Regions from separate parts of the Robertmurraya sp. GLU-23 genome, predicted to be linked through region 4. Evidence: riboswitches for the same ligand, from Rfam matches in the RefSeq annotation. Region 4 holds a riboswitch; each other region holds the start of a gene.
The links. A riboswitch is a leader RNA that binds a small molecule or an ion and turns the genes downstream of it on or off. The one in region 4 is predicted to bind S-adenosylmethionine.
Positions count from the first base shown of each region.

Region 1: another riboswitch for S-adenosylmethionine. It lies ahead of ACVBAX_RS18465 (methionine ABC transporter ATP-binding protein); the one in region 4 lies ahead of ACVBAX_RS04540 (2,3-diketo-5-methylthiopentyl-1-phosphate enolase).
Region 2: another riboswitch for S-adenosylmethionine. It lies ahead of ACVBAX_RS18260 (methionine ABC transporter ATP-binding protein); the one in region 4 lies ahead of ACVBAX_RS04540 (2,3-diketo-5-methylthiopentyl-1-phosphate enolase).
Region 3: another riboswitch for S-adenosylmethionine. It lies ahead of metK (methionine adenosyltransferase); the one in region 4 lies ahead of ACVBAX_RS04540 (2,3-diketo-5-methylthiopentyl-1-phosphate enolase).

Region 1 is NZ_JBRKCV010000013.1:99,694-107,352, forward strand. Features, by position in the region: gene ACVBAX_RS18455 (Ig-like domain-containing protein) at 1-392, opposite strand, end outside; gene ilvD (dihydroxy-acid dehydratase) at 638-2,311, shown strand; SAM riboswitch class I at 2,491-2,597, shown strand; gene ACVBAX_RS18465 (methionine ABC transporter ATP-binding protein) at 2,671-3,684, shown strand; gene ACVBAX_RS18470 (methionine ABC transporter permease) at 3,674-4,339, shown strand; gene ACVBAX_RS18475 (MetQ/NlpA family ABC transporter substrate-binding protein) at 4,437-5,279, shown strand; gene ACVBAX_RS18480 (iron-containing alcohol dehydrogenase family protein) at 5,344-6,435, shown strand; gene ACVBAX_RS18485 (NAD(P)H-dependent flavin oxidoreductase) at 6,599-7,561, shown strand.
Region 2 is NZ_JBRKCV010000013.1:52,490-60,148, forward strand. Features, by position in the region: gene sufC (Fe-S cluster assembly ATPase SufC) at 1-86, opposite strand, end outside; gene ACVBAX_RS18240 (hypothetical protein) at 343-672, opposite strand; gene ACVBAX_RS18245 (carboxymuconolactone decarboxylase family protein) at 723-1,094, opposite strand; gene ACVBAX_RS18250 (MetQ/NlpA family ABC transporter substrate-binding protein) at 1,208-2,056, opposite strand; gene ACVBAX_RS18255 (methionine ABC transporter permease) at 2,068-2,736, opposite strand; gene ACVBAX_RS18260 (methionine ABC transporter ATP-binding protein) at 2,729-3,754, opposite strand; SAM riboswitch class I at 3,934-4,039, opposite strand; gene ACVBAX_RS18265 (O-acetylhomoserine aminocarboxypropyltransferase/cysteine synthase family protein) at 4,147-5,460, opposite strand; gene ACVBAX_RS18270 (hypothetical protein) at 5,568-5,918, opposite strand; gene ACVBAX_RS18275 (thioredoxin family protein) at 6,164-6,469, opposite strand; gene ACVBAX_RS18280 (toprim domain-containing protein) at 6,484-6,840, opposite strand; gene ACVBAX_RS18285 (YusG family protein) at 6,968-7,207, opposite strand; gene gcvH (glycine cleavage system protein GcvH) at 7,307-7,659, opposite strand, start outside.
Region 3 is NZ_JBRKCV010000017.1:56,769-64,427, forward strand. Features, by position in the region: gene ACVBAX_RS20520 (lysophospholipase) at 1-49, opposite strand, end outside; gene ACVBAX_RS20525 (gamma carbonic anhydrase) at 136-648, shown strand; gene ACVBAX_RS20530 (C39 family peptidase) at 739-1,605, shown strand; gene asnB (asparagine synthase (glutamine-hydrolyzing)) at 1,606-3,501, opposite strand; gene metK (methionine adenosyltransferase) at 3,745-4,947, opposite strand; SAM riboswitch class I at 5,177-5,315, opposite strand; gene pckA (phosphoenolpyruvate carboxykinase (ATP)) at 5,661-7,247, shown strand; gene ACVBAX_RS20550 (DUF2584 domain-containing protein) at 7,285-7,527, opposite strand; gene ACVBAX_RS20555 (alpha/beta hydrolase family protein) at 7,562-7,659, opposite strand, start outside.
Region 4 is NZ_JBRKCV010000002.1:46,961-54,619, reverse strand. Features, by position in the region: gene ACVBAX_RS04575 (electron transfer flavoprotein subunit alpha/FixB family protein) at 1-217, opposite strand, end outside; gene ACVBAX_RS04570 (electron transfer flavoprotein subunit beta/FixA family protein) at 252-1,076, opposite strand; gene ACVBAX_RS04565 (YitT family protein) at 1,558-2,436, shown strand; gene ACVBAX_RS04560 (Spo0E family sporulation regulatory protein-aspartic acid phosphatase) at 2,491-2,727, opposite strand; gene ACVBAX_RS04555 (1,2-dihydroxy-3-keto-5-methylthiopentene dioxygenase) at 2,967-3,500, opposite strand; gene ACVBAX_RS04550 (methylthioribulose 1-phosphate dehydratase) at 3,523-4,137, opposite strand; gene ACVBAX_RS04545 (2-hydroxy-3-keto-5-methylthiopentenyl-1-phosphate phosphatase) at 4,134-4,796, opposite strand; gene ACVBAX_RS04540 (2,3-diketo-5-methylthiopentyl-1-phosphate enolase) at 4,793-6,025, opposite strand; SAM riboswitch class I at 6,114-6,221, opposite strand; gene ACVBAX_RS04535 (aminotransferase class I/II-fold pyridoxal phosphate-dependent enzyme) at 6,305-7,480, opposite strand; gene ACVBAX_RS04530 (carbon-nitrogen family hydrolase) at 7,609-7,659, shown strand, end outside.

The sequences.
Region 1 (7,659 bases), on a different contig from region 4:
CCAACGGTTGCTCGGTGCGACTCATCTACTAGAATATCCACATTCCAGACCGATGATAAAAAGCCACCTTTGCGATCATATGGATCCCCTAACAATCTCATGCGAAAATAAAGATTGTCCGAGTCTCCATACACATAAAAGCTTGGCTTGTCTCCTACCTCATTCCGGCCATCGTTCCCGCTAGTAAAATCTACTTCATCTGGAGAAATACCTGGCTCATTGGTAGGATCGTACATGATTTGTCCCTCACTGTTTTCATAAGGGATAAATTGGGTTGTAATGGGTGTGCCCGCATCTGTAGTCACCGCTGATACAACATTACTTAATGGAGTCACTAGTAATGCTATTACAACCAAAATATTGCTGCATTTCATTAACCATTTCTTCCTCATACTCTGCCTCTTTTCGACATTCTTCAACATACAATATCCCAATAGTATCATAGGTATTTTGTACTATCAATACGGTAGGAAGTGTGGAAAAGCTATTATTTATTCATAAATTTCCCCTTCGCTCAAAATCTACCAAATCAATGTTCTGTCATCTTTCTTTACAAGTCTCATTCTATTTGTTAAAATTTTTAAATAATTTAAAACATTAACACCATCGTGTTTTGATAGATTGGGAGGGAATTAGATTGGCAGAATTAAGAAGTAATATGATAAAAAAGGGATTTGATCGTGCACCACACCGAAGCCTATTGCGTGCGGCTGGGGTAAAAGAAGAGGATTTTGGTAAACCATTTATCGCGGTAGTTAATTCCTACATCGATATCGTACCAGGACATGTGCACTTACAAGAGTTTGGAAAAATTGTCAAAGATGCTATCCGTGAAGCAGGTGGAGTTCCATTTGAAATGAACACAATCGGTGTCGATGATGGAATTGCAATGGGTCATATCGGCATGCGCTACTCGCTTCCAAGCCGTGAAATTATTGCTGATTCAGTTGAAACGGTTGTCGCTGCTCACTGGTTCGATGGAATGGTTTGTATCCCAAACTGTGACAAGATTACTCCAGGTATGTTAATGGCGTCACTTCGTTTAAATATCCCTACTGTTTTCGTAAGTGGTGGACCGATGAAGGCTGGAGTGACTAGTGAAGGCAAAAAGATCTCACTTTCTTCTGTATTTGAAGGTGTAGGTGCATACCAAGCTGGAAAACTTGATGACAAGGGACTTTTAGAATTAGAACAGTTTGGTTGCCCGACATGTGGCTCTTGTTCAGGTATGTTTACAGCAAACTCGATGAACTGTTTAGCAGAAGCTCTTGGATTGGCTCTTCCTGGTAATGGAACAATTTTAGCTGTAGCGCCTGAGCGTAGAGATTTCGTTAGGAAATCAGCAACTCAGTTAATGGAACTGATTGAAAAGGATATTAAGCCTCGTGATATCGTTACAGAAAAAGCAATCGATAACGCGTTTGCCCTTGATATGGCATTAGGTGGATCATCTAATACAGTTCTTCACACATTAGCATTAGCTCATGAAGCAGAAATCGATTATCCAATCGGAAGAATCAATGAAGTAGCGGCTCGTGTTCCTCATTTGTCTAAGCTTGCTCCTGCTTCTGATGTATTTATTGAAGATTTGCATGAAGCGGGTGGTGTGTCTGCGGTTCTAAACGAATTATCTAAGAAAGAAGGAGCTCTTCACTTAGATACATTAACGGTGACAGGGAAAACACTCGGTGAAAATATCGCTGGCTGTGATGTAAAGAACTTCGATGTCATTCATTCCATTGATAACCCACATAGCGAAAAGGGTGGCCTAGCTGTATTGTTTGGTAACCTTGCTCCAGATGGTGCCATCATTAAAACAGGTGGAATTACAGGTGGAAACCGCCATGAAGGACCGGCTGTTGTATTTGATTCACAAGACGAAGCCCTTCACGGCATTGCAAACGGAAAAGTAAAAGAAGGCGACGTAGTTGTTATCCGTTACGAAGGTCCAAAAGGTGGACCTGGTATGCCTGAAATGCTAGCTCCAACTTCTCAAATCATGGGAATGGGACTTGGTGCGAAGGTTGCTCTTGTAACAGATGGCCGCTTCTCTGGAGCTTCACGCGGATTGTCTATCGGTCACGCTTCACCAGAAGCAGCTGAAGGTGGACCATTAGCGTTTATCCAAAATGGAGATCAAATTGTCATCGATGTTGACGCTCGTTCCATGGACGTTGTTCTTTCTGACGAACAATGGGCCGAGCGTAAAGCTAACTGGAAAGGCTTTGAACCAAAGGTGAAAAAGGGTTATCTTGCTCGTTATTCAAAGCTTGTAACATCTGCTAGCACCGGTGGAGTTATGAAAATCTAATCATTTCTCGACACTCATTCACGATTTGTGGATGGGTGTTTTTTTATTTTTATAAATTTTTTTCCTGCCTACAGCCTCAGTTATGTAAGCGTTGCCTACACTTCCCTCTATCAAAAACAGCTGTTGACACTTCTCCCCTATTAGATTTATGATTCATGTAACAAATTAATAAGACCTTTTACTTATCAAGAGTGACTGAGGGATTAGGCCCTATGACGTCCGGCAACCTCCATTTCATGGAACGGTGCCACTTCCTACAGAATGATTCCATTCTGAAAGATAAGTCGTATATATAACGATGCCTCTTTCTGACTGGAAAGAGGTTTTTTTGTATTTTTATAGCTTAAGGGGTGACATGAATGATCGAAGTAAAAGACTTGGTGAAAGTCTATCAAACAAAAAAAGGTGAAGTAATAGGTGTGGACCATGTGTCACTAACCGTGAACAAAGGCGAAATTTTTGGAATTGTAGGGTATAGCGGCGCTGGAAAAAGTTCGTTACTACGCTGTTTGAATTTATTGGAGGCTCCTACCTCAGGAGAAGTTAAGATCGACGGGGTTTCTCTTACGTCACTGCGAAAAAAGGAGCTACGAAGTGCTCGCCAGAAAATCGGGATGATTTTCCAACACTTCTATCTCGTAAGCTCAAAGACGGTTTTTGAAAACGTAGCTTTTGCTCTAAAAGCGGCTTATAAATCGAAAGCAGAGATTGATGCAAGAGTAACTGAGCTACTTGATATGGTTGGCTTGTCAGATAAGCGTGATGTGTATCCGTCTCAGTTGAGCGGTGGACAAAAGCAACGAGTAGGAATTGCGAGAGCGTTAGCGAATAACCCTTCCGTTCTCCTTTGTGATGAAGCTACCTCTGCCCTAGACCCGAGCACGACGAAATCGATTTTATCTTTGTTAAAAAAGATTAACCAAGAGTTAGGGTTAACAATTGTACTGATTACACACGAGATGGAAGTCGTAAAAGAGATTTGTGACCGAATGGCAGTTATGCAGGACGGGCGAATTGTTGAGGAAGGGCCAGTGTATGACTTGTTCGCAAATCCAATAAACGAACTTACCAAGGAATTCATTAATACCATTCTACAATTTGATTTACCAGAACACTTGCTATCTTCAAGCAAAGGAAAAATTGTAAAGATTCATTTCCGCGGGGCGATTGCTGAAGAATCAGTGATTTCAGATGCACTACAGAAGTACCAAGTGAAGGGCAATATTTTACACGGCAAAATCGAGTACATAAAAGACACTCCACTTGGAATCTTCATTATGGAACTTACAGGTGACACCGCTGAAGTAGAACATGCGATTCAATATATCACATCTCGCACAGAAAGCTTGGAGGTGATCCGAGATGCCGCTTGATAGCTTAATAGAGTTGCTACCCGATTTAAACAAAGCCTTTTTTGAAACGATTTATATGGTGGGAATATCGATTGTGGTAGCTATGATTGTCGGATTGCCCGTGGGAGTCCTATTGTTTGTTACCGACCGCGGATTATTTTTAGAGAATTCCCTATTTAATCAGATTGTTGGATTTTTAGTGAACATGATTCGTTCGGTCCCGTTTATTATCTTGCTCATTGCCCTTTTACCATTGGCTGACTTGATCGCTGGATCAACAATTGGGCCAACTGCCGCTTCTGTTTCACTCTCAGTAGCTGCGATTCCTTTCTTTGCAAGATTGGTAGAACAGTCACTGCGTGAGATAGATAAAGGAGTGATTGAGGCAGCGGTCGCGGTCGGAGCTTCCCCGTGGATGATCATCAAGGAGGTTCTTCTTCCAGAGGCCAAACCAGGGATCATCCAAGGCGTGACCATTACGATTATTAGTTTAGTCGCTTACTCCGCGATGGCTGGAATTGTTGGCGGTGGTGGTGTTGGGGACCTTGCCATCCGGTTCGGGTACTACCGATACGACAACACCGTCATGATCACCACCGTTATCATCCTAATTTGTTTAGTCCAGCTCATCCAATTTTTCGGTGACCGACTAGCAAAAGCAGTAAACAAAAAATAAATCACATGTGACCACTGTCCATCCCAGAAGGACAAAAACGCACCAACTGTCCACGAAGGGTGACAGACACCATAAAACTATTGGAGGAATATTTACGATGAGAAAGTTATTTTTGAGTTTTGTCATTTTGATTGCTATTGCGGCTCTTGCAGCTTGCGGTGGAAGTTCTGAGGAAGCTTCTTCTTCTGAGGAAAGTGCAACTACGAAAAAAGAAGTGAAAATTGGAGCAACCTCTGGTCCATATAGTGACATGGTTTCAAACGCAATTAAGCCTTTATTAGAGGAAAAAGGCTATGAAGTAGAAGTAGTAGAATTCAGTGACTATGTTCAACCAAATCTCGCTCTTTCCAAGGGAGACATTGACGCGAACCTATTCCAGCACAAAATCTACATGGAAAACTTCGCAAAAGAAAATAAGATTGAACTAACTGATGTTATTTCCGTACCAACTGCACCAATGGGAATCTACTCAAATACGTTTACTTCTATAGATGAAATTGCTGAGGGTGCTGATATAGCTATTCCAAATGACCCAACAAACGCAGCACGTGCTTTCTTAATTTTAGAAGATCTTGGGTTAATCACATTAAACGCAGATGCTGACCCATTAACGGTTTCAGAAAAAGACGTAGAAAAGAACGTAAAAAATCTAGTATTCCAACCAATTGAAGCAGCTCAGCTACCACGTGCGGTTGACAGCGTGGACCTTGCTGCTGTACCAGGTAACTTCGCTTTAGCAGCAAAAATGGACTTATTAGACGCATTACAGCTTGAAAATATGCCAGATCAATACCGTAACCGTGTGGTAGTTGACACAAAGAATATTGACAGCCAATTTGCAAAAGATCTGAAAGAAGTTGTTGAATCAGAAGAATTTGAAACCATCATCGACGAGGACTTCCAAGGCTTTGGTAAACCTGAATGGATGGTAAATCGCTAATTGATAAACTAGTAAAAAACAACGCCCTTACCGGCGTTGTTTTTACTAGAAAGGAATGAAGACAATGACAAAACTCGAAGTGCGTGGTGCTCCCTCCTATTATGCATGTCATGAGGGTTCGTTAAATGACCTTGAAAATCTACTTCTCTTGAATTCAATTCATCACTGCTTAGTCATTCACGGAGAACAATCTTGGAGAGCAGCAGCATCCTATTTTCCAAATATGTCAAATGTAAAGCTCACCTTTGTTTCCTATCGGGGGGAGTGCTCATTAATTGAAGTACAGAGAATCTCTACGATCGTCAGTGGTACAAATATCGACGCCATCATCGGTATCGGCGGAGGAAAAGTGCTTGATCTGGCAAAGGCAGTGGCAAATGAAACAAACAAAGAAGCCATTCTTATCCCGACTCTTGCCTCCACCTGCGCTGCTTGGACTCCATTAAGCGTGTTTTATACAGAAGAAGGCGAATTCACGCATTACACCATTTTTCCGAAAAGTACATTAATCGTCTTAATAGAACCGCGTATCATTCTTCATTCACCAATTAAATATGTTCGAGCAGGGATTGCAGACACATTGGCCAAATGGTACGAAGCTGATGTGTTAGTACGCGACTTACAAGACCTTCCGTTGCCTGTAAAAATCGCCCATCAAAGTGCGAGGCTTTGCCAGATTGTTTTACTTGAACATAGTCAAACTGCACTGAACGCGATGGAAGCAAACACTTCTTCACCTGCTTTTCTTCAAGTAATTGAAACGATCATTGTAGCTGGTGGAATGGTCGGTGGATTCGGAGACCGGTACGGGAGAATTGCTGCTGCCCACTCGGTTCATAATGGATTAACGGTAGCTCAAGAAACCCATCATCTATTACACGGTGAAAAAGTAGCATACGGTATACTTGTTCAGCTAGTGCTCGAGGAGAATTTAGAAGAAGTTGCCTCTCTTCTGCCTTTCTACAAAGCTTTAGAGCTTCCAATACTATTAAGAGATCTAGGCCTAAACCACGATGATCTCGAAAAACTCAAAGCAATCGCCGAGAGAACAGTAGCTTCTGATGAGTCCATTCATTACTTGGAGAAGGACTTTACTTCAGACGATCTATTAACCGCAATTCTATCACTGGAAACCTTTGTTGATCCCCTTGTCTAACAGAACAAGGGGTTTTTTATCCAAATGGAACATTTTTATTCAATGTTCACAAAATGTTATCAACTATTATTATCAATTTTTAGTACCTAGTAATATATATCACATCATTTTCCCATACTACATGCTAGAATCTAATGGAGATTAAAAGAAATGGGTGATAATCATGAATTTTCCTCAGTTAAAAATCGGACATATGCTTCCGAAAGCTCCGATTATTCAAGGTGGCATGGGTGTTGGAATTTCCCTTAGCAAGCTTGCATCTGCTGTTGCAAATGCAGGTGGAATTGGCATAATTTCTGGTACAGGGATTTCCGTTGAAGAAATGAGAAACCATATTCGTCAAGCTAAAGCGCTTGTGAAGAAGGATGCAGGATATATTGGTGTAAATGTATTATTTGCAATGAATGACTTTGCAGAGAAAATGAAGGCGGCTCTTGAAGAAAAGGTCGATTTTATTATTTCAGGGGCTGGGATTTCAAGGGATATGTATGCATGGGGCAAGAAAGCAGGTATTCCGGTTCTTTCAATTGTGTCCTCAGCGAAACTAGCGAAAATGTCTGAGCGCCTCGGTGCAGCGGCAGTTGTTGTTGAAGGACATGAAGCGGGTGGCCATCTTGGGACTGAACGTCCATTATTTGAGATTCTTCCTGAAGTAGTGGAGGCCGTATCGATCCCAGTTATCGCAGCGGGTGGAATCATGACAGGAGCAGACATTGCCAAAGCGTTCAGCATGGGAGCTTCTGGAGTCCAAATGGGAACTCGGTTTGTTGCGAGTGAGGAATGTGATGCACCACTTTCCTTTAAGCAGAAATACGTCGAAGCGACGAAGAAAGATACGCTCCTCGTCAAAACGACAGTTGGTCTTCATGGTCGCGCGATTGCGAATCACTTTACAGAATTAATCACTACTTCTGAAAAGCTAAAAATCACGAAATGCCTGGATTGCTTGAAAAATTGTTCGTATCGCTTCTGTACCCTTGATTCTCTATTAAAGTCTATGGCGGGCGATGTTGAAAATGGACTTGTGTTTGCAGGAGCAAGAGTTCATGAAATTAAAGAGATTCTTCCTGTGAAAAAAATCTTTGAAAATCTAACAAACGAATATCGAGTAGCGATTAGTAAATAAATATCGAGAGGGTTAGCTGAAGTGGCTAACCCTCTGAATATTATGACAGAGACTCTAACTTTTTCTTGCCTTAAATGTCATAACATTCACTTTATGAC
Region 2 (7,659 bases), on a different contig from region 4:
TTAATTTCAAGAGTTACCCCTTTTAGAATTTCTTTCTCATCGATTGACACATGTAAATCCTTAATGGATAAAGTTGACCCTGACATATCTATTACCTCCATAATTTGAAAGAAAATTAGTTATCTCTTTGCTATAAAAACTTTATTTTCATTCTCATTTTATTCTCATTACAATCTTATAACAAATGAAATGTGATATCAACTCTTATGAACCTCATCTCGACATATTACCTACCTATTTTTTTCTCCGACTATCTTTTCTATGTACGATACCACTGGCTCAACAAAAAAACCAGTGGAATTCACCACTGGCTCTTTTTTCTTCTATATAATATACAAGCTACTAGGCATGAACCCTACGATCCAAATCTGCAATCATTCTTTGACTATGCAGATAGTTTTGTTGCCTTGCTTTTTCAATTTTCATTCTAACCTTATGCCTTCGACTGTAGGTTTCAAATCCCACTCCATGAGCTGCATACATCGCCTTTTCCATCTCACTCGTGTAGTTCAACCTTAGTTGACTGATAATGAATCCATCCCTTCCAAATATCGCTTTATTCGACTTTCTTTGGTCACATCTATCGTAACACAGGTCAATTCTTTGGAACAAAGCCGAAAAAACACGATATTTAAGGATGTATACAGCTAAGACTTTGTTAGAAAAACTCACCTTATGATTTCCAGTGTTTTCTAGCCAAATACTCTCGATAGGAGCTTAACTCACTGTTTTAATTGATTAAAATCATCCATTGTATTTTGGACAAGTGTAACAGCCTGGCTCAGAGCGGCTCCACCACCAAACGCTGCTGTAACGCCCACTGCTTCAAGAATTTCTTGCTCAGTTGCCCCTTGATCCATACATCCTTTGATATGGTAGATGATGCAATATTCATCCTGAGAATATAAGCTAATTCCTAATGCAATTAATTGCTTTTGTTTTTGAGACAAGACTCCTTCTTTAAAACATGCTTCTGTAAATGAATTAAAATGGCTAGCGATATCTGGCATTTTTTGCGTAAACGTGCCAAGTCCTAGTTTATAATCATGTAGAGCTTCTTCACTCGGATTATTTGCAATAAATCCTTGATCCATTTGTCCCACTCCAGTCTTTAAGTTATGTAGTATCACATATGTTAGTATCCTTGAAACAACACAAATTATTACAAAAAAACAGATGCCTCTTAAAGAGACATCTGCATTTTTTATTATTCTGATACAGGTACTACAGCACCTTTATACTTTTCAAGAATGAAATCTTGAATTTCTTTTGAGTGTAACACTTCTACTAAAGCTTTAATTGCTTCAGAGTTTTCGTCGTCTTTACGTACTGCGATTACGTTTACGTATGGAGACTCTTTGTCTTCGATTGCGATTGAATCTTCAATTGGGTTCAGACCTGCATCGATTGCATAGTTTGAGTTGATAAGTACTGCATCACCTTCATCATTGTTATAAATTTGTGGTAATAATGATGCTTCATACTCTGTGTCAAAGTGAAGGTTTTTAGGGTTTTCTGCGATATCTTCAACCGTTGCTTCTACATTGTTTACGCCTTCTTTAAGAGTAATTAATCCCTCTTTTTCAAGCATGGTTAAAATACGACCGTGGTCTGCTACTGAGCTGCTCATGATGATATGTGCTCCTTCAGGAAGGTCATCTAAGCTCTCGTACTTTTTAGAGTACACACCCATTGGTTCGATATGAATTCCACCAGCATTAGCAAAATCATAGCCATGCTCAGCCATTTGAGACTCAAGGTAAGGAATGTGTTGGAAATAGTTTGCATCAAGATCACCAGATTCTAACGCTTGGTTAGGTAGGATGTAATCTTGGAACGTTTCAATCTTTAATTCGATTCCTTTTTCCTCTAAAAGCGATTTTGCTTCTTCTAGAATTTCAGCATGAGGTACGTTAGAAGCTCCCACTACTAATTCAGTTGTTTCTGCTGCTTCTTCACCTTCACCACCGTTTGACTCATCATCATTTGCTGTACCGCAAGCTGCTAGAACTAAAGCAACTGCTAATGATAAAAATAAGCTTAAAAATTTCTTCATTTTTGTCTCTCCTATCTTTTATCTAGTTTTGATGTTATAGAATCTCCAATAAATTGGATAATAAACACAATTATTAAAATGATAACAGTAGCCACAAGGGTTACGTCACTACGACTTCTCTGGAACCCTTCGAGATATGCTAGGTTTCCTAAACCACCCGCACCAATCACACCAGCCATTGCTGTATAACTCACCAAAGCAATAGCCGTAACCGTAATACCAGATACTAAAGCTGGCAATGATTCAGGAATAAGCACCTTAAAGATAATCGTGCTAGTTTTAGCACCCATTGATTTAGCTGCCTCAATAACTCCTTTATCAATCTCACGCAATCCGATTTCCACCATTCTCGCGTAAAACGGAGCGGCACCAATAATTAAAGCCGGTAAAGCTGCATTCTCACCAATCATCGTATCTAGTATAAGCTTTGTAAAAGGAATCAAAAGAACAATTAATATAATAAAGGGAATCGAGCGGAAGACGTTCACGACAGAACTGATCACTTTATTCACTAATGTATTTTCCCAAATATTACCCTTAGCTGTTAAAAATAATAAAAGTCCTAAAATTAAACCAAGAACAAATGTAATAACAACTGATATAGCTGTCATATACAGGGTTTCATTCGTTGCTTCAATCATTTTTTCCCAGTTCACGTTTGGTAAAAGTGTCTCAAGCATTCGAAATCACCTCCACTCCAACCTGTTGTGATTCGATATATGCAATGGCCTTTGAAAGCTCTTCCCTTTCCCCATCTAAGTGGATAAAAAGCGTTCCATAAGAACCATTTTGTGTTTGTGATATTTTCCCTTGCAGGATATTTACAGTTACCTGGTAATGGCGAATAAGGTTCGTAATCAGCGGTTGCTCTGCTGCTTCTCCAACAAAACCTAGTTGAACGACTGTACCATGCGGATACAGTTCTAATAAGTGTTCAATTGTTTCCTTCGTTTCTTCAGGTTCTGTTACTTGCTGAACAAATCGTTTCGTAATTTCTTCCTTAGGATGCTTAAATACGTCAAGTACTGGGCCGAGTTCAACAACCTTTCCACCTTCCATAACAGCTACACGATGACAAATCTTTCTAATGACGTGCATTTCATGAGTGATAAGGACGATGGTTAAACCTAAACGCTTATTAATATCAACTAATAGCTCTAGAATCGAATCTGTTGTTTGTGGATCAAGAGCAGATGTTGCCTCATCACAAAGGAGAACTTTGGGATTGTTAGCAAGTGCTCTCGCAATTCCTACTCTTTGTTTTTGCCCACCACTCAATTGAGAAGGGTAAGCGTCTTCTCTTCCTTCTAATCCAACCAAACGAATAAGCTCGTCTACTCTTTTCATTCTTTGCCCTTTAGGAACTCCTGCAATTTCAAGTGGAAATGCAATATTTTCTCTTACTGTTCGAGACCATAAAAGGTTAAAATGTTGGAATATCATGCTTATTTCCTGTCTAGCTTTACGAAGGCTACTACCTTTAATTTTCGATACTTCATTATTTGCCACAATAACGGATCCCTCAGTAGGAATTTCTAACCCATTCAGCATACGAATAAGCGTACTTTTCCCTGCGCCACTATAACCAATTACACCGAAGATTTCTCCTTCAGTAATTTCTAAGTTTACATTATCAACAGCCGTTACTTTTCCTTGTCTTGAAGAATAAATCTTTTTTACGTCTTTTATCGAGATCAAAGGTTTCTCCCCCTTCCATTTCCGATTATTCTGATAAAACTACATGCTGTCATGCTACAGAAAGGTACAATACAACTTAGGTTCTATCATCCGGTTCATTCCTATTCGAATGAGAGCACTCTAAATGAACATAAAAAAAACCTTTCTGCATGAGCAGAAAGGCAGAAAGTATCACCTTTCTCTCATCTATCAAAGCAATACGCTTTGTGTGAATTGGCACCATTTCAATAATTTGACGGTTGCCGGGCTTCATAGGGCACATCCCTCCACCTCTCTTGATAAGAGCTTATCAATCTATATGAACTTTTTTAGTTGTAGTCTTAATCACGAGTGCTATCTTATCATGGAAAAACGGGAGTGTCAACGATAAATTTCGACAAAAATCTTATGGATTACACATGGCTAGTAAGCGAGGTTTTTCCTGTCGCTAATGTAATCGCTTGCTCTAAATCTTCAACTAAATCCTCCACATTTTCAATCCCAATCGAGAGACGAATTAAATCCTCTGGAACGCCTGCTGCTTTTAACCCCTCTGTGTCAAGCTGTTGATGAGTTGTGCTTGCAGGATGAATGACTAAGCTTTTTGCATCACCAACATTGGCAACATGTGCCCAAAGTTTGAGACTATTTATAAACGTTGCTCCAGCCTCTCGCCCTCCGTCGATTCCAAAGACAACGACAGAACCTGCTCCTTTAGGTAAGTATTTCTTCGCAAGCTCGTAGTCTGGATGCTTCTCATTTCCTGGATACATCACCCAATTAACCGCTGGATGTGCTTCTAGATACTCTACGATCTTCTTCGTATTTGCCACATGCTCCTTCATTCTCACATGCAAAGTTTCTAAACCTAGAGTGAATTGAAAGGCATTTTGAGGGCTTAATGCTGGACCTAGATCACGTAGCAATTGAACTCTTGCTTTTACAATATAAGCTGCAGCACCAATTGCTTCACTATATACAATATCATGATAGCTGGCATCAGGGGTTGTGAATCCAGGAAACTTCGCCGAATTCCAATCAAACTTTCCGCCATCCACGATAATACCCCCAAGAGTTGTACCATTCCCTAAAAGCCATTTTGTTGCCGAATGAATAACAATATCTGCACCATGCTCAATTGGACGACATAAATAAGGAGTCGCAAAGGTATTATCGATAACAAGAGGAATACCTGCATCATGTGCGATCTTTGCGACATTTTCGATATCCAGAATTCGCAAGCTTGGGTTTCCAATGGTCTCTGCAAAGATCGCCTTTGTTTTCTCTGTAATAGCTTGCTTAAAATTCTCTGGATTGGTTGAATCGACAAACTTCACATTGATACCATATTTAGGTAATGTTATAGCAAATAGATTATATGTACCTCCATATAGATTCGAAGCTGCAACGATTTCATCCCCTGCTTCAGCCAAATTTAGGATCGCCAGTGTAATCGCTGCCATTCCGCTCGATACAGCGAGTGCTCCTACTCCACCTTCAAGGAGGGCCACTCTTTCTTCGAACACTGTAGTAGTTGGATTATGAATGCGTGTATAAATATATCCCGGTTCAGCAAGTGCAAAGAGATTAGCAGCATGTTCAGTGCTTTTAAATTGATAAGCATTGTTTTGATAGATCGGTACTGCTCTTGCTCCTGTAGTAGGATCTGGACTTAATCCACCATGGACACCAAGTGTTTCTAACCGATACTTCTTCTGTTCTGTCATACCAGTCCCTCCACCACTCTTTATAAGAATTTTTATTAATCACGTAGATGATGGTATCATGGGTAAAATTGACAAGTCAATAATATTTTAGAAAGTTCAGAAAAATTTCAAATATTATTGGCATGCTTATATGGCTTTACTAAAAAGAACAACGTTTCTAAGTATAAAGCTGTTCTAAACGAGGATTGTAAGGAAATAAAATTTGATAATGTTGCTTGTCTGAGTTTGATTTCCCCACGGAGCAAGGATATAATATCTTCCTTCTTTCCTTGAAGATGTGCGTCAATATGATGATGATCTTTTTCGAATAGAAGTTCAACTTTCCCCTTATTTATATGGATAAAGAAGGCCTCATCTTCTGATCTAATACAAATAACAACGGGTGCCTTCTTTAAAAAAGGCAGTAAATGACTACGGTTATTCCATTCATTCACTGTTCTTTGTAACTGAACATGCATCGGTCTTCCTCCTCTAAATATACGGATACATATATATTCCACTCTGAGAGAAGGCTTACCTTTAATATCTTTTCGACAAATTTTCGGGGCGTTTGTCAGGGGTACCTAACAAGCTTTGTATCGAATGCTGTAGTTAGAGTTCATTTCCCGAGAAATATGTCACCTTTTTGAACGAAATTGCTATTACTGTCGAAGGGATTCGTGCATCCGCAAATAAAAAAAATCAGACTAGTACCGTCTGATTCCTAAAATGATTTTAAACTTTCATATAAAAATGGTACCGATTGAAAAGCATAAATTTTCTTAACTAGTTTATTGTTTCTTATAACAAGTAAACAGGGAACAGACTCAATCGAATATTGCTCAGCTAACGCTGGAACAAAATTCAGATCTGCCTTTAACCAGTTATGTTGTGGCAATAGCTGTTCAACGACCCTGAGCATTTTTCCTGCTACTTGGCATGTACCACATAATGGTGTGTACAAGTAGAGAAATTTTGTTTCCTCAACCGAGAGGAGCCGTTCCCTGTTACTATCTAGCAATTCTTGCATGTTGTTACCCCTTCTTACACTTTGTCTAAAAATTGCGTAAAGACGTCGATGTTTGCCCCTAACAACACAGTAGCTAAATGATGTTCTGGTGCGGTTGCGACCTCCCTGTAAGTTCGATCGATGTATAAATGGTCTGCTTCAGGAAATTCCCGTTTGAATAGTCTTCGAAGCTTTTCTCCCGCTTCATCAGCATCAACAAGGATGTAGACATCCTTTCCAAACAAATCATCAATGATTTCATCGAGCTTCGAAAGGGATATCGTTCCATTCGTACAAATAATGTCTACAGGCTCCTTAATAACCTTTTGCACCTTCTTTTTGTCTGACGTACCTTCTACAATAATTACTTTTTCAGGTCTCACTTCAGTCATATGCATCACCTGTGAACATGTTGTATTTTCTTTACTTTATTCATTATTCTCGAAAGAGGTGTACAATTCCTCTAACTATTTACGATTATAAAAAAATAAACAGCGAAAAAAAACCGCTGCCCTTTGATTAACACCATCCACCTTCATCACAATCCGTGTATCTTGGTTCGTCACTGGATGGAGTGGATACAAGCTGAAAAATCTTCTCTCCAGCGTTTTCAAAATGATGCTCAAGTTGCATATCACTCCCACTCGGTAAAGTTACCTTTCCGATTCTCTCATTTTCTAGATAAAGCACAATTTCGCCATTTTGAAGTTTTCCAACAACACGGTCTGTAATATCTAATTTTCCTTGCTGCAAAGTCATGTTGTTTGCCACCCTTTCTTTTCTATCTTAGGAGTAGCATGCCCATGTTTGCTAGAAAAAAAAGAGACAATAAAAGACACCTAAAAGGTGCCTTCTGTATTAGTCTTCGTTAATCATTTCTTCATATTGCTCAGCTGTCATTAGATTATTTACTTCACTTGCATCAGTTGGCTCAACAACAATCATCCAAGCTTTTTCGTATGGTGACTCATTAACGAACTCTGGGCTGTCGTTTAAATCTTCGTTTACTTCAACTACTTTTCCGCTTACTGGAGCATAAAGTTCAGATACTGTTTTAACAGATTCAACGCTACCGAATGGCTCATCAGCAGTTACTGTGTCACCTACTTCTGGAAGTTCAACAAATACGATGTCACCAAGCTCTGATTGAGCGAAATGTGTAATACCGATACGAACGGTACTTCCTTCTGTTTTTACCCATTCATGTTCTT
Region 3 (7,659 bases), on a different contig from region 4:
CGATAACAATAACGGCTCTGGCATTCCCTTCCGCTTCCCATTTCCACATATGTATTGCCCCTTCTAAAAAAAGTATAAGAAAAATTTCTATAAATTCGTTATAGTAAATATATGATTACATAAAGGAGGATGTTTATGATTTATCCTTACCATGATAAAACCCCAAAAATTGCTGAGACTGCGTACCTTGCTGATTATACGACGGTAACTGGAGATGTTGTCATTGGTGACCAAACAAGTATATGGTTTGGTACAGTTATCCGTGGTGATGTTGCCCCGACAATTATTGGGAACCGCGTGAACATTCAGGATAACTCTATTTTACACCAAAGTCCAAATAATCCGCTCATAATTGAAGACGAAGTCACCATCGGTCACCAAGTGATTTTACATAGCTGCATCATCCGAAAGAAAGCTTTAGTTGGAATGGGTTCTATTATACTAGATCAGGCAGAAATTGGCGAAGGTGCATTCATTGGAGCCGGCAGTTTAGTTCCTCAAGGAAAGAAAATTCCGCCGAACACGCTTGCGTTTGGTCGCCCTGCCAAGGTGATTCGTGAGTTAACTGAGGAAGACATAAAGGATCGTGATAGAATCATGAACCAATACGTAGAAAAAGGCCAATACTACAAATCGATACAAAAATAAGAAATCTTAGAAAAAGTATCTTGAAACTAGAGGAAATATGCCGATATAACTAATATAGAATGCTAACTACATGTTGTATCGGTGGTGCTTATGACTACACTAATCATTTTAATAGGGATTTTAATTATCCTACTATTTATTTTTACACATCTTATAAAGAAAAGTCCTTCTCTTAAAACTTCTTTTTCAATTATTGGAATGGTTTTACTAGGGTTCTTCATCTTATTTATTGCACAAACCCCACATATTGCCGAAGCCGTTGGTCGAATGAAGATCTGGGTACAAGCCCCATTACGTTCGACGAACACTTTTAACGACGATCGGGTTGACCTTACGATTATCCCGTTAGAACAAACCGTTCTCATAGATGCACCAGTCATCAACCAACTACCTGAACTTCCACGCGGCTGTGAAGTTACAAGTTTAGCCATGCTACTACAATACGCAAATATTTCAGTAGATAAGATGACTCTTGCTAAAGAAATCATAAAAGACTCTACAGCCTACAAGGTTTCTGATGGAAAAGTTTACTACGGTCATCCTAATGACGGATTTGTAGGGAGCATGTATACAAAAGAACTACCTGGTTTAGGCGTGTACCATAAACCCATTAAAGAACTAGCTGAGAAATATTTACCTGGACAAATTGATGATTTAACCGGTTCACCTTTTAATGATCTAAAAATACACCTTTCTGACAAGCGTCCTGTCTGGGTGATCACCAACACCTCCTTTAAAAAGCTGTCATCCAATCAATTTGTGACCTGGCACACTCCGAGTGGTGTTATTGATATTACCTACAAAGAACACTCTGTTTTATTAACAGGCTTTGATCAGGATTATGTATACTTTAACGATCCATTAACAGGGGAAAAAAATAAAAAAGCACCCATAATGGATTTTGAAGAATCCTGGGTGCAAATGGGAAGTCAGGCAATTACCTACCTCCCTCGTTAATTAGCTTTGTAACACTTTTTCCGCTAAGTATTCCTTCTCGAAGGAGTACTTTTTTTCTACATATACCTGATGCCATACCATAAACATGAGCACCGTCCAAATCTTTCTACTATTATCGGCTTTTCCTTGGCAGTGATCCTCAAGCAATTGAAGTACATACGTTTTATTTAATAAATAATCTGTATCACTTTCTCTTATAATGGTCTTTGCCCATTCATTCATCTCAGCCTTTAACCAGTGACGGATTGGAACCGGGAAGCCTAGCTTTTTACGATTAAGAACATGTTCTGGTACAATTCCTTCTGCTGCTTTTCTAAGAACATACTTCGTTGTTCCGTTGGCTGTTTTTAAACTTGTTGGAATTTTAGAAGCAACCTCAAAAACGGCTTTATCTAAAAATGGGACACGAAGCTCTAACGAATGAGCCATGGTCATTTTGTCAGCCTTCAATAAAATATCTCCACGCATCCATGTGTGAATATCTATATACTGCATACGGTCAACTGGATCGTAGCCTTCACTTTCTTTATAAAGAGGCTTTGTAATATTGGTGAAATCTAAACCTTTGTTATACGTATTTAGAAGATCACTCTTTTCAAGCTCACTAAACATTTTTGCATTTCCGATATAACGTTCTTCTAAAGGAGTCAAACCACGTTCAATAAAGCTCTTCCCGCGCATTCCCTCTGGCATCATTTTCGCTAGCAAACGTAAAAACGCTTTTCCAACCTGTGGAATTTTATTAAACACCTCTAGACTCTGAGGCTCTCTATAAATATTGTAGCCACCAAATAGCTCATCTGCACCTTCTCCAGATAAAACCACCGTCACGTGCTTACGAGCTTCACGTGCCACAAAATATAAAGGGACACATGCAGGGTCTGCAAGCGGATCGTCCATATGCCACATAATCTTCGGTACTTCATTCATATACTCTTCTGGAGTAATGATATAGCTAATATTTTCTACTCCAAGCTTATCAGCCGTTTCCTTAGCAACATCAATCTCACTAAACCCATTATGATCAAAACCTACAGAAAATGTCTTAATCGCCGGATGGAATTCTTTTGCAATGGAAGCAATGATCGAAGAGTCAATTCCACCAGAAAGGAACGAACCGACAGGCACATCACTTCTCATATGAATTTTGACAGAATCAAAAAGAACATCTTTAATTTCCTTTACAAAATCACTCTCTGATTTTCTTACTGGGTGGAAATGAGCCTTCCAATAACGCTTAATTTCCATTTCAGATCCGATTTTCTTTGTAAAGTAGTGCCCTGGTTCTAATTTTGAAATACCTTCTGACATCGTATAAGGCTCAGGAACAAACTGATACGTTAAGAAATACTGCAAAGAATCATAGTTTAATACATCGTTCTGCAGTGCCAGTAAAATACTCTTTTTCTCAGATGCAAAGAATATCTTTTCCCCGTCATCAAAATAGAAGAAAGGCTTAATGCCGAATGGATCACGTGCTCCATAAAGCGTCTTCTCAACCTTATCCCAAATTACAAAGGCAAACATTCCACGAAGCTTCTCCACCGCTTTTTCCTTCAGATGGCTATACAAAGCAATAATTACTTCTGTATCTGAGCTTGTTGCAAAGGTGATTCCTTCTGCCAATAGTTCTTCTCTTAACTCTACATAGTTATAAATTTCACCGTTAAAAATAATCCAGTATCTTTCGTTTTCAAAATGAAGGGGTTGATGCCCGCTTTCTATATCAATGATACTTAAACGACGAAACCCAAATTGAACATGAGAATCATAGAAATATCCGTCATCATCAGGTCCGCGATGCGTAATCACATTATTCATATTTTCAAATTGTTGTTTTTGTCCATCACTAAACACTTGCGATTTGTCATGAACACATCCAATAAAACCACACATGTATGTAACTCACCTACTCCGTTCTTACGAGTTTAATCTTCCATTCAGAAAGAATACCTATTAATACTACCATTAAAATTATCGAATCGCACTGTCAAATTGACCATTTCCTAAAAATTCAAGCTTACTACCCATTGTTTACATCCCTTTTTGCTTCTAAACCACCATACCCTTATAGACGAAAAGAAAAACCGGGAGTTACAAATTTTCTGTAACTCCCGGCTGAATTTTTACTATTTAAAATTATCTTTCAAGAGCTTCTTTACGAAGTGTATCAGCTTTATCTGTACGCTCCCATGGAAGATCTACATCTGTACGACCAAAGTGACCATAAGCAGCTGTTTGCTTATAGATAGGACGTCTTAAATCAAGCATATTAATGATTCCAGCTGGACGAAGATCGAAGTTATTACGAACTACTTCAATAAGAACTTCTTCACTTATTTCGCTAGTACCAAATGTATCAATAGAGATAGATACTGGATGTGCAACACCAATTGCATAGGCAAGCTGTACTTCTACTTTATCTGCTAGACCTGCAGCAACAAGATTCTTTGCTACATAACGAGCAGCATAAGCAGCTGAACGGTCAACCTTTGTAGGATCCTTACCAGAGAATGCACCGCCACCGTGACGAGCATATCCACCGTACGTATCAACAATAATCTTACGTCCTGTTAATCCAGCATCACCTTGTGGTCCACCGATAACGAAACGACCTGTTGGGTTAATGAAATACTTTGTATTTTCATCAATTAACTCTTCTGGTACAACAGGATTAATAACATACTCTTTAAGATTACGTTGAATTTGCTCCAACGTTACTTCAGGGTGGTGCTGGGTTGAAATTACAATTGTATCAATTCGAACTGGTTTATTATTTTCATCGTACTCAACGGTAACTTGAGTTTTTCCATCCGGACGAAGGTAAGGAAGAATATCATCCTTACGAACTTCAGTTAATCTACGAGCTAGTTTATGTGCTAAAGAAATCGGAAGAGGCATAAGCTCCTTTGTCTCGTTACAAGCAAAACCAAACATTAACCCTTGGTCACCTGCTCCAATTGCATCGATTTCTTCATCAGACATTGATCCTTCACGCGCTTCAAGTGCTTGGTCAACTCCCATTGCAATATCAGCTGATTGCTCATCAATTGAAGTTAAAACCGCACATGTTTCAGAATCGAAACCATATTTTGCACGAGTGTACCCAATTTCCTTAATGGTTTCACGAACAATCTTTGGAATATCTACGTATGTAGAGGTTGTAATTTCCCCAGCAACTAATACTAACCCAGTTGTTACTGACGTTTCTGCAGCAACACGAGCATTTGCGTCTTTTGCTAAAATAGCATCTAAAATTGAGTCTGAAATTTGGTCACTGATTTTATCTGGATGACCTTCAGTAACTGACTCGGATGTAAATAAACGACGTTTTTTTGACATCTCCTGACCTCCTATTTATTTATACTTGAGAAAAAGGTATGCTTATTATATCAACATAAACAAAACCTTCCATTTGATACGGAACTCATTCCCTAAGTAGTATGAAATAAACATGCCATTTTTATTATGAAGGTTTGAAAAATTACCCACCCAAATAAAAACTTTATGCAAAATAAAAAACCTTCCCTGCTTGAGGAAAGGGTGATAGCAAAGTAATTTGCGCCTTTCGCTCTTATCGTTCAAGGACTAAAATCCTTGCCTCAGGTTAGCACCTTCTCTTTTATATTAATTACAGTCATCGTAATTAATTATTAAAGCAGGTTGCTGGGTTTCATAGGGCCTGTCCCTCCACCAGCTCGGGATAAGAGAGTATCCGTTCAATGTAGAATAATACCGTATCACGTCAAATACTGTCAATATCTTTATGAAAAATAGTTGGTTCATTCTTTAAATAATGAGCAACTATTATAATTACATTTCCATTGACACTTAGCATCATATAACACGATCGTTCCCATTTGAATTTGTCCCTTCTTTTAATAGTATAGACTATTGACTCCCATTCATCGTTTTATGTAATAAAAAGGCTTAAAAATAGGTCGTATACGATGTTTTTTCTTGCACCCTCTAATATTTTTATAAATAGTATAGACTAATTAAGTTAATGTGTTATACTAATTAAAAAATAACAAATAAAGGTAGGTAGTCATCAGATGAACTCTGTCCGTATTTCTAACCAATTAAGCGAATTGTTAGCCTCTGGTCATGTGCATGTGCAACTATCTGTACCACAATTAGTCGAAAAGGTTCTTACTAGAAACGAAGGAGTCTTAACTTCGACAGGAGCTGTTCGAGCAACAACAGGAAAATATACTGGTCGGTCTCCGAAAGACAAATACATTGTTGAAGAAGCCTCTACAAAGGACAAGATTGATTGGGGAGCTGTTAACCAACCAATCTCTCAAGAAGTGTTCGAACGTTTATATAATAAAGTACTAAGTTACTTGAAAGATAGAGATGAGTTATTTGTTTTCAAAGGGTTTGCTGGCGCAGATAAGAAACATCGTCTACCCATTCAAGTGATCAACGAGTTTGCATGGCATAATCTATTTGCCCATCAGTTATTCATTAGACCAACAGCAGAAGAGCTTTTGACTCATGAAGAACAATTCACAGTCATATCGGCTCCAAACTTTAAAGCAGACCCTATTATTGATGGTACCAAGTCTGAGACTTTTATTATAGTCTCTTTTGAAAGAAAGACCGTATTAATCGGTGGCACAGAATATGCAGGCGAGATGAAGAAATCCATTTTCTCTATCATGAACTACTTATTGCCTGAAAATAATATTCTACCTATGCACTGCTCAGCAAATGTCGGCGTTGAAGGAGATGTCGCTTTATTCTTTGGCTTATCAGGAACAGGTAAAACGACCTTATCTGCTGATGCAAACCGACGCCTAATCGGAGATGATGAGCACGGCTGGTCAGCTAACGGTGTCTTTAATATTGAAGGAGGCTGCTACGCTAAGTGCATTAATCTTTCAAGAGAAAAAGAACCTCAAATCTTCGACGCCATTCATTTTGGATCTGTGTTAGAGAATGTCGTGCTGAATAAAGAAACACGAGTCGCTGACTATGATGATGGAACATTAACTGAGAATACACGCGCTGCTTATCCTATCCAATCTATAAGCAATATCGTGGATCCAAGTGTCGCTGGACATCCAAATACCATTATCTTCCTTACAGCAGATGCTTTCGGGGTACTGCCTCCTATTGCAAAGCTATCTAAGGAACAAGCGATGTACCATTTCTTAAGCGGTTACACTTCAAAACTTGCTGGTACGGAACAAGGAATCACTTCACCGCAAGCAACATTTTCAACATGCTTCGGCTCCCCTTTCCTACCATTAGAAGCAACTCGCTATGCAGAAATGCTAGGGTCCAAGATTGACGAACATAATGCGAAGGTTTATCTAGTGAATACAGGCTGGACTGGTGGCGAGTATGGAGTCGGAAGTAGAATGAAGCTATCATACACCCGCTCCATGGTACAGGCCGCTCTCGAAGGGGAACTAAACCATGTAGAAACAAGTAAAGATCCTATTTTCGGATTGGAGATTCCCCTTCATGTTCCTGGTGTTCCGGATGATGTTCTTCAGCCAAACCGAACATGGGCTGACCAAGAAGCATACCAGATTAAAGCGAACGAATTAGCCACTAAATTCAAAGATAACTTCAAAAAATTCGCAAATGTTTCAGTACAGATTATCGAAGAAGGCGGTCCTTTAGTATAATTTTTAAAAAAGAGCGTAATCAGTCGATTACGCTCTTTTAATTAGATGAATGTAAGGATATCAATTGATACTCGATCGTCGTTTTTTCACTTTCTAAAATTACTTTTTTAATTTTTGCCATGCCACTTACTTCCCCATCCATCGTTCTTCTTACCTCGACAGGAATGTCTATTGGATATAAGCGATATCCTTCTTTGGTTATTGTAAACAGGTTTTCCTCAAGTCGCTTTTCTCTACCCTTAGTAACAATCATTGTATTAAGTTCTAATGGCATACCCATAATTCTCCACTCCTTTTCTTATATTTTATCATTATTATGACTGTTTTTTCATCCATTGAGTTAAGTCTGTCACAACTTTTCGGTTAATACTTGGAGGAAAATAATGTGTCAACTCCTCAAAATACCAGCTCT
Region 4 (7,659 bases):
ATACTGGATGATCAATTACATATACTTCATCCGCCCCGTATGAGATGACTTGATTACTAAGGGCTCTAACATCTTTACCTAGTAGGACTCCCCCGAGTGAAACACTTAGCTTATCAGCTAACTTTCTTCCGACTCCAAGCAGTTCTAACGAAACACCTTCAATCTCACCTTCATTTTGTTCTATGAATACCCAGACACCACGGTATTCTTTACTCATTCCAAGCACCCCCATCATCGATTATTAATGTGTATCACTTCACATAAAAAAGCTCTTTTTTCTCTTCAAGTAAGCATTTGATCAGCTCTCTTACTTGTTCATCTGAAGAGCCCTCTAAACGCTTCCCACCTTCATGCTTTGGAGGTGTAAACATTTTACCAACGATGGTAGGTGATCCCTTAAGCCCTAGCTGTGTACGGTCCACATCTTCTAAATCGTTTACCGTCCAAACAACTGGTTCGTACCTTGCAGCTTTTAACATATTAGGAAGAGGAGAATATTCAATCTCATTGATTTCTTTTTCTACAGTCAATAAACATGGCATTTGAATTTGGAGCAACTGGTAACCACCTGACAGCTTTCTCTTAACAATTACACTTTGCTCTTTTTCATTAAGCTCTGTTACTTCGATCACGTTCGTAACTGGAGGAATATCTAATCTTCTTGCAATTCCAGGTCCCACTTGCCCTGTATCTCCATCAATTGCATGCTTTCCACAAAGGACCATATCAATCGGTCTGATACTGGCGATTTTATCTAAAGCCTTTGATAATGCGTAGCTGGTTGCTAATGTATCTGCACCAGCAAATGCACGGTCAGAAATTAAATATCCCTCGTCAGCACCAATTTCCACGCTTTTTTTAATAATCGCATTTGCTTGTGGTGGACCCATTGATAAAACAGAAATATATACATCATCTTTGATGAGACGCTTCATCCGAACTGCTTCTTGAACAGCATGTGCATCGTACGGATTTAAAATAGCTGGTGCACTTCGACGATCAAGCGTATTCGTCTTAGGATTAATCTTAATGATCTTTGTGTCAGGTACCTGCTTGACACACACTACAATATGCATAAAAATCCCCTCCTTAATGACTAATGGCTAAATCACCTATATATATTTTGCAAAGCTTCGTAATAACGATATATGTATCGTTTTGCGGGCATAGTACAAACAAATTAATTGATATTTTATGTGAATAATATAATTTTGTATGCGTTTTCAAAATTGATATAATATGAGTTGAAGATTTCTTACGGAATCTTCATTTTTGTATATTTACAAATATAAATGGTGGGGGTTAACGACTATGATGGAATAACAATTATTTTTTGAAGGGAATGATACAGTACTTACCATTATAGTTACTATATTAAAAGAAATTGAATATTTTCCATATGATAAAAATCACAGATGTCATGTAAATATCATGTATGTAATTATGTGACTTCCAGATTTACCTACATAGAAACGATTTATTGTATAATAAAAAACAAGGATCAATAATAATGGAGGTGACTTAATGGAAAAACAACTTGTTCATGAAGCTATTCAAATGAATTTAGAGAACCATATACAGCACAAAAAATTACCGAAAAAGAGTATTATTAAAAGAGCCATTTTTATTTTTATTGGAGCTATTCTGATGGCTGTAGGATTAGAAATTTTCCTTATACCTAATCAGATTATGGATGGTGGAATCGTCGGGATTTCAATCATTTTGTCTCATATTACTGCTATAAATATTGGTCTAATAATCTTCATTTTAAATGTTCCATTCTTTTTCATCGGATATAAACAAATTGGAAAAACCTTCGCACTATCTACACTCTTCGCTATCACCATATTATCAATCACAACCGTATATCTTCATCCTGTTCCTGCTTTTACTGATGACATCCTGTTAGCAACCGTATTTGGAGGAATTGCCTTAGGGGCAGGTGTAGGGATCGTCATCCGTTATGGAGGTTCACTAGACGGTACAGAAATCCTTGCCATATTAATTAATAAAAAGATTCCTTTTTCTGTTGGAGAAGTGATCATGTTTTTTAATATTTTTATTTTTGGAACCGGGGGTTTTGTGTTTGGATGGGACCGAGCGATGTATTCGATTCTAGCTTATTTTATTGCTTTTAAGACCATTGATATCGTTATTGAAGGGTTAGATCAATCAAAGTCTGCATGGATCATTAGCGATAAGTATAAAGAAATTGGTGATGCGATTTTGGCCCGACTCGGACGGGGTGTCACCTTCCTAACTGGAGAAGGAGCCTATACAGGAGACGATAAAAAGGTGATCTTCTGTGTCATTACACGACTTGAAGAAGCAAAGCTCAAGCTCATTGTAGAAGATCTTGATAGTAATGCCTTTCTAGCTGTTGCAGACATTGCCGAAGTTAGAGGCGGTAGATTTAAAAAACGAGCCATCCATTAGATATAACTTACAAAAAAGGAAGGAGCGCAATCGTCTCCTTCCTTTTCTATCTATTTAAACGCATATGATGTTATTAGGCCAAACAAACATAGCTTGTTTTCTGGTAATTCTTATCTCTTTTTTGCTCTTCTTCTCTTTTGATAAGCATTGATATTCAAAAATTAGCTTATCCAGCTCCTGACTACACTCAATTGTCTCTTCCCCACCTAGACCATTTGCTTGTGCAGATTCAATCATTTTCTCTCTCATTTGTTGAATCGTGGCAAGCATTTCACTGCTATTCTGCTGCACCCCGTTAACCTCCTAATACTCCTTAAATCCCCAAATAAAAATTGATCACTTGATGAATTATTGCAAGAATTTGAATAAAAGTAAATAGAATCGCAAAATAAGACAAATTTTTCTAAATATTTCTGAATACGACAAAAAACACCCTAAAACTCCTATTACTTTTCGACAATTATCGATTTTATGCATCAAAAGTAATAAAGGCACTAGGAGTATAGACTCTAGTGCCTTGAAAACTATTTTTAAGCTTCTATTTCACTCTTTTCGTAGATTGGAACCCATCCTTCAGTTGTTACAAAAATACGGATGGCAACTACTTTTCTATCCTCTTGCAGGGTAAAATAATGTCTAACATTCGGTGGTACTGAAATAAGATCTCCAGGGTTTAAAAACACCTCAAAAAATTCACCATCTAATCCTTGGATAATAAACACTCCGTGTCCACTAACAATAAAGCGGACCTCATCGTCTGTATGGTGGTGTTCTTGTTGGAAGTTCGTTAATAATTGCTCTAGATTTGGAGTGTGTTCAGCAAGAGAAATAACGTCTTGTGCTTTGTATCCACGCTTCTCTGAAATTTCTGCAATTTCAGTTGAGAATACAGATAGGATTTCTGCTTTCTCTTCATCCGTTAAAATATATTTCTCTTGAAGATTGCTAGGCAGTTTTGTAATATCCCAGTGCTCATAGATTACCTCTTGAGATTGTAAAAACGCTGCCACTTCTTTTTGATCTCTAATCTCTTCTTTTGTACTTTGAAATACGATATGTGCCATTTTTTCATTCTCCTTTAATATTTTATTTTTTATATTCTAAAAGTCTTAGATGATAGCGAAATAAAAATTCGGATGCTTCTAGTAGTTTTTTTGCCTCGAATGCATTTTTCCCCCACACCGTTATTCCATGATTTCTGATTAACACTACGCCTTTATCCTCTTTTACATGCTCACTAAACTCCTGTGCTAATGTAGGAATATGTGCTGGATTACTGATGATTGGAATCCTAAGGACGGCATCTTCTTCCCATAAATCAAAAGCTTTAATTAGCTCTTGACCCGTGAAAGTTATTTCAGCTTGATCACCATATAATTCAGATATGATATTATTTTCAACGGTATGAACATGTAAGCTGCAACCGGCTGATGTTTTTTGATAAACTTCTACATGTAAGAGTGTTTCAGCAGAAGGCTTCAAATGCGTCTCATCTACTGGCTTTCCATTGCCATCGACAAGTAAAAAATCTTCTGACGTTCTTTTTCTCTTATCCTTACCACTTGCTGTTACAAGGAATTGTAAAGGATCGTCACTAACTTTTATGGCTAAATTCCCGCTCGTTCCCATAAACCAATCTCGAACAGCAAGCTCATCCTTCACATCAGCAAGTTCATCCCAACGTTCTGTTAACAGACTCATCCAATCAACTCCTCAACCTTCGACATATGTTTGATCACATCATAGAAATCAACAAACTCTCTATGATTCAATCCATACTCTTTTGATTTTTCTAATAAAAACTCTCTGGCAATGACAAGATCAGCCTGCTTTGCTGCTTGCAAATCTGTTACTGAATCACCAATAACGACTTTGTAGAAATCTTCTTTAAGTCCACGTATAATACTAGGTTTACAGCATCCACAATCATTTTGGCATTGCTCATCACATGCATTTGGCCAAAGAATATTGATATATTCACCACTAAAATCAGCAGCATTACAATACACTCCTGAAAAAGGGCCGTAAGCTTGTAAAATGGGATATACAAAAAAATCAATGCCACCACTAACAATATACAAGGGAATATCCTGCTCTTTCAAAAACTTCACAAAATCAGGAAATCCTTCGCGAATTTTAACATTTTCAATCGCATACTTAATGATTTCTTCTTTTTTTGAAGAAGGAAGCAAAGAGAAAAGCTTTCCCACTCCTTCTCTTATTGAAATACGCTCAGATAATATGGCGTCTTTTAGCGCTTCCCATTCGGGAGGTGCAAATCTTTTCATAATGGCAATAATGTTATCCTTCTCAGTAATCGTGCCATCAAAATCACAAAATACAGCTATTTTCTTACTCATGATGGTTTCGCCACCTCAGTAACTCCCCACAGTTCGATTGCGGTTGCAAGCTCAGGATATTGCTGTGAGTTTTCTCTCAATGGCAGACCTTTTTGACATAGCTCAATCGCTTGGCGGAAAGCAAGACCTCCACCTTTCGCTCCTGCCGGATGCCCATGAACGCCACCACCAGCATTAATGACACTATCTAAGCCAAAATCTTGTAGTAAAAGTGGAACAAGTCCAGGATGAATACCAGCTGAAGGCACTGGGAAGCTCTTATTCATAGGTTCTGATTGATCTGTTAATGCTTCAGCAATCGATAATGCTGCTTTCTTTTCCAAAGCCACCGAACCGTATGGAGATGGGAATAAAGACAAGTCGGCTCCAGCGTAACGCAACAATTTTCCAAGTAGTAGGGAATGAGAAATTCCGTATACATCAGACGAAGTGAGTGCTCCACTCACAGCTGGATGTGCCATAATCGGAAGATCGACACCCTCTTCTTCTCGTAATTCCTGAAGAACATCAAGACCATATGCAAACACATTAAATAATAGTAAGTCCGCGCCAAGTTCTTTTGCTCTCTTAGCTTTGTCAATTAATTGAGACGTACGTCCTGTCAAATTCACAGCATATAAGGTACGATGTCCTGTTTCTTCATAGACCTGTTGCAGAACTTCTCTTCCACCAGTAATTCTTTGTTCAAAAGGAGTTAATGGGTTGTCAAAAAGTATTTCATCATCTTTTACAAAATCGACTCCACCCAATGCCTGTTCGCGCAATTGGCTAAAAAGGAATGAAAGATCTCTCCCTAGAATTCCTTTAAAAATACTCATCAATAACGGACGATCATATACCCCTAGCTTCTCTCTTAGACCATTAATACCAAACTTAGGACCTGGAAAAGCCGTTTTTAACTCTTTTGAAAAATCAAGATCTAACAGCTTAATCTTCCCGTCAAGAGACAGCTTTCCAAACACCGTTGTTAAAATAGCTGGAAGATCTAGCGAAAAGTTATTTGAAGGGTAGGCGATTTTTAACACCGCTACCGTTTCATTCGTCTGTTCATCTATGTGTAATTTTTCTGTGGAAATAACTCTACCTTTATATTTTTTCAATTGTTCTTGCTCAAGCTTTTGTAATTGAGTCCATGAACCAACCGTTAAACCAAGCGCAATTTCCTCTGCTTTTTTCTCAGGGTTGTGTTTAGCGTCATGCACCAAGTACGTTGCGATGATCTCACTCATTTGCTTTCGTCCTTTCTCTCTTATACGTATAGACATAAAAAAACCTCTTCTTGTCATCAGGAAGAGGTTAGTATCGTAAACTAACATCTCCTTATCTATCAGCCTTTGCTGCAAGAATTAGCACCGTGCTTACAAACCTTGTAAGTCGGTTGCCGGGTTTCGTCGGGCTCGTCCCTCCACCTGCTCTTGATAAGAAAACGAATGTTTTCATTATGGAATTATTGTTTATACTTTCAATTGATTTTGATTATTCCAGAATTTAATTCGACTGTCAATACATTAACTAAAAATTTGGAGCTTTGATATTCTTTCAACCGCTTCTCGCAAACGCGCTTCCGAGGTTAACAGCCCCACTCGTACATAGCCTTCACCCCATGAACCAAACCCAACTCCAGGGGCAACAGCAATATGTGCTTTTTCTAGTAATAGATCTGAAAATTGTTCCGATGTATAACCGGTAGGAACCTTTAGCCATGCAAAAAATGACCCCTCCGGAGCTACTACATTCCAACCTAATTCTTGAAGTCCTCCGATAAACACGTTTCTTCTAGATTCGTACAATACATTTAACTCTCGTACACAACTTTGAGACTCAGTTAATGCTGCAACTGCCGCTTCTTGGACAGCTCCAAAAAGACTTACATATAAATGGTCTTGCAACAAATTAAGAGCTGAAATGACACTTTCATTTCCAACCGCAAAGCCTACTCTCCAACCAGCCATATTATACGTCTTAGATAACGTATAAATTTCAATCCCGACGTCTTTTGCACCCTCTGTTTGTAGGAAACTAATCGGTTTATGACCATTAAAGCCTATCGCTCCATATGCAAAATCATGAACAACACAAATCTCGTGCTCTTTGGCAAGCGCGACTGTATCCTCGAAAAAATTAGCATTTGCTATTGCGCCTGTCGGGTTATTCGGATAATTTAAGAACATGAGCTTTGCCTTTTCTAGCTCGCTATCTGATAGAGCCGTATAATCAGGAAGAAAATGATTTTCTTCTTTCAATGGCATGGTTATCATTTCTGCTTGTGCTAGAGCTACCCCCGACCAATAGTCAGGATAACCCGGATCAGGGACGAGAACATGTTCACCTGGATTTAATAGGCATTGTGGGATTTCAACAAGCCCAGCTTTTCCTCCAAAAAGGATGGCAACTTCTTTTTCTGGATTGATATCTACGTTATATTCTCTTTTATAAAATGTCGCAGCCGCCTCTTTTAATGACGCGAAGCCTTGGAAGGGAGAGTATTTGTGATTATTCGGATTCTCTGCAGCCACTTGCAGGGCTTTTACGATATGTGAAGCTGTCGGTTGATCAGGGTTTCCCTGACCCAGGTTTATCACATCATGACCATCTCTGATCTGCTTATTTACTTTTGCTACAAGTGAAGCGAAGAATTGTTTAGGTAAGCTTTTTAATAATTTTGATTGAGGATATATCATCATTTTTCCACCTACTTTATATTTTCGGGCAATTGGCAATGTTTATATTGAAAAACTAGTCACAAATGTATATCGTAAATGACAACTTGTAAAGTATTTTTACTAATTTTTTTTAGAAAAGGTGGTTTCTTATGAGAGTTTCTTGTATTCAGATGGACATAAGCTTTGGAAATGTAGAAGAA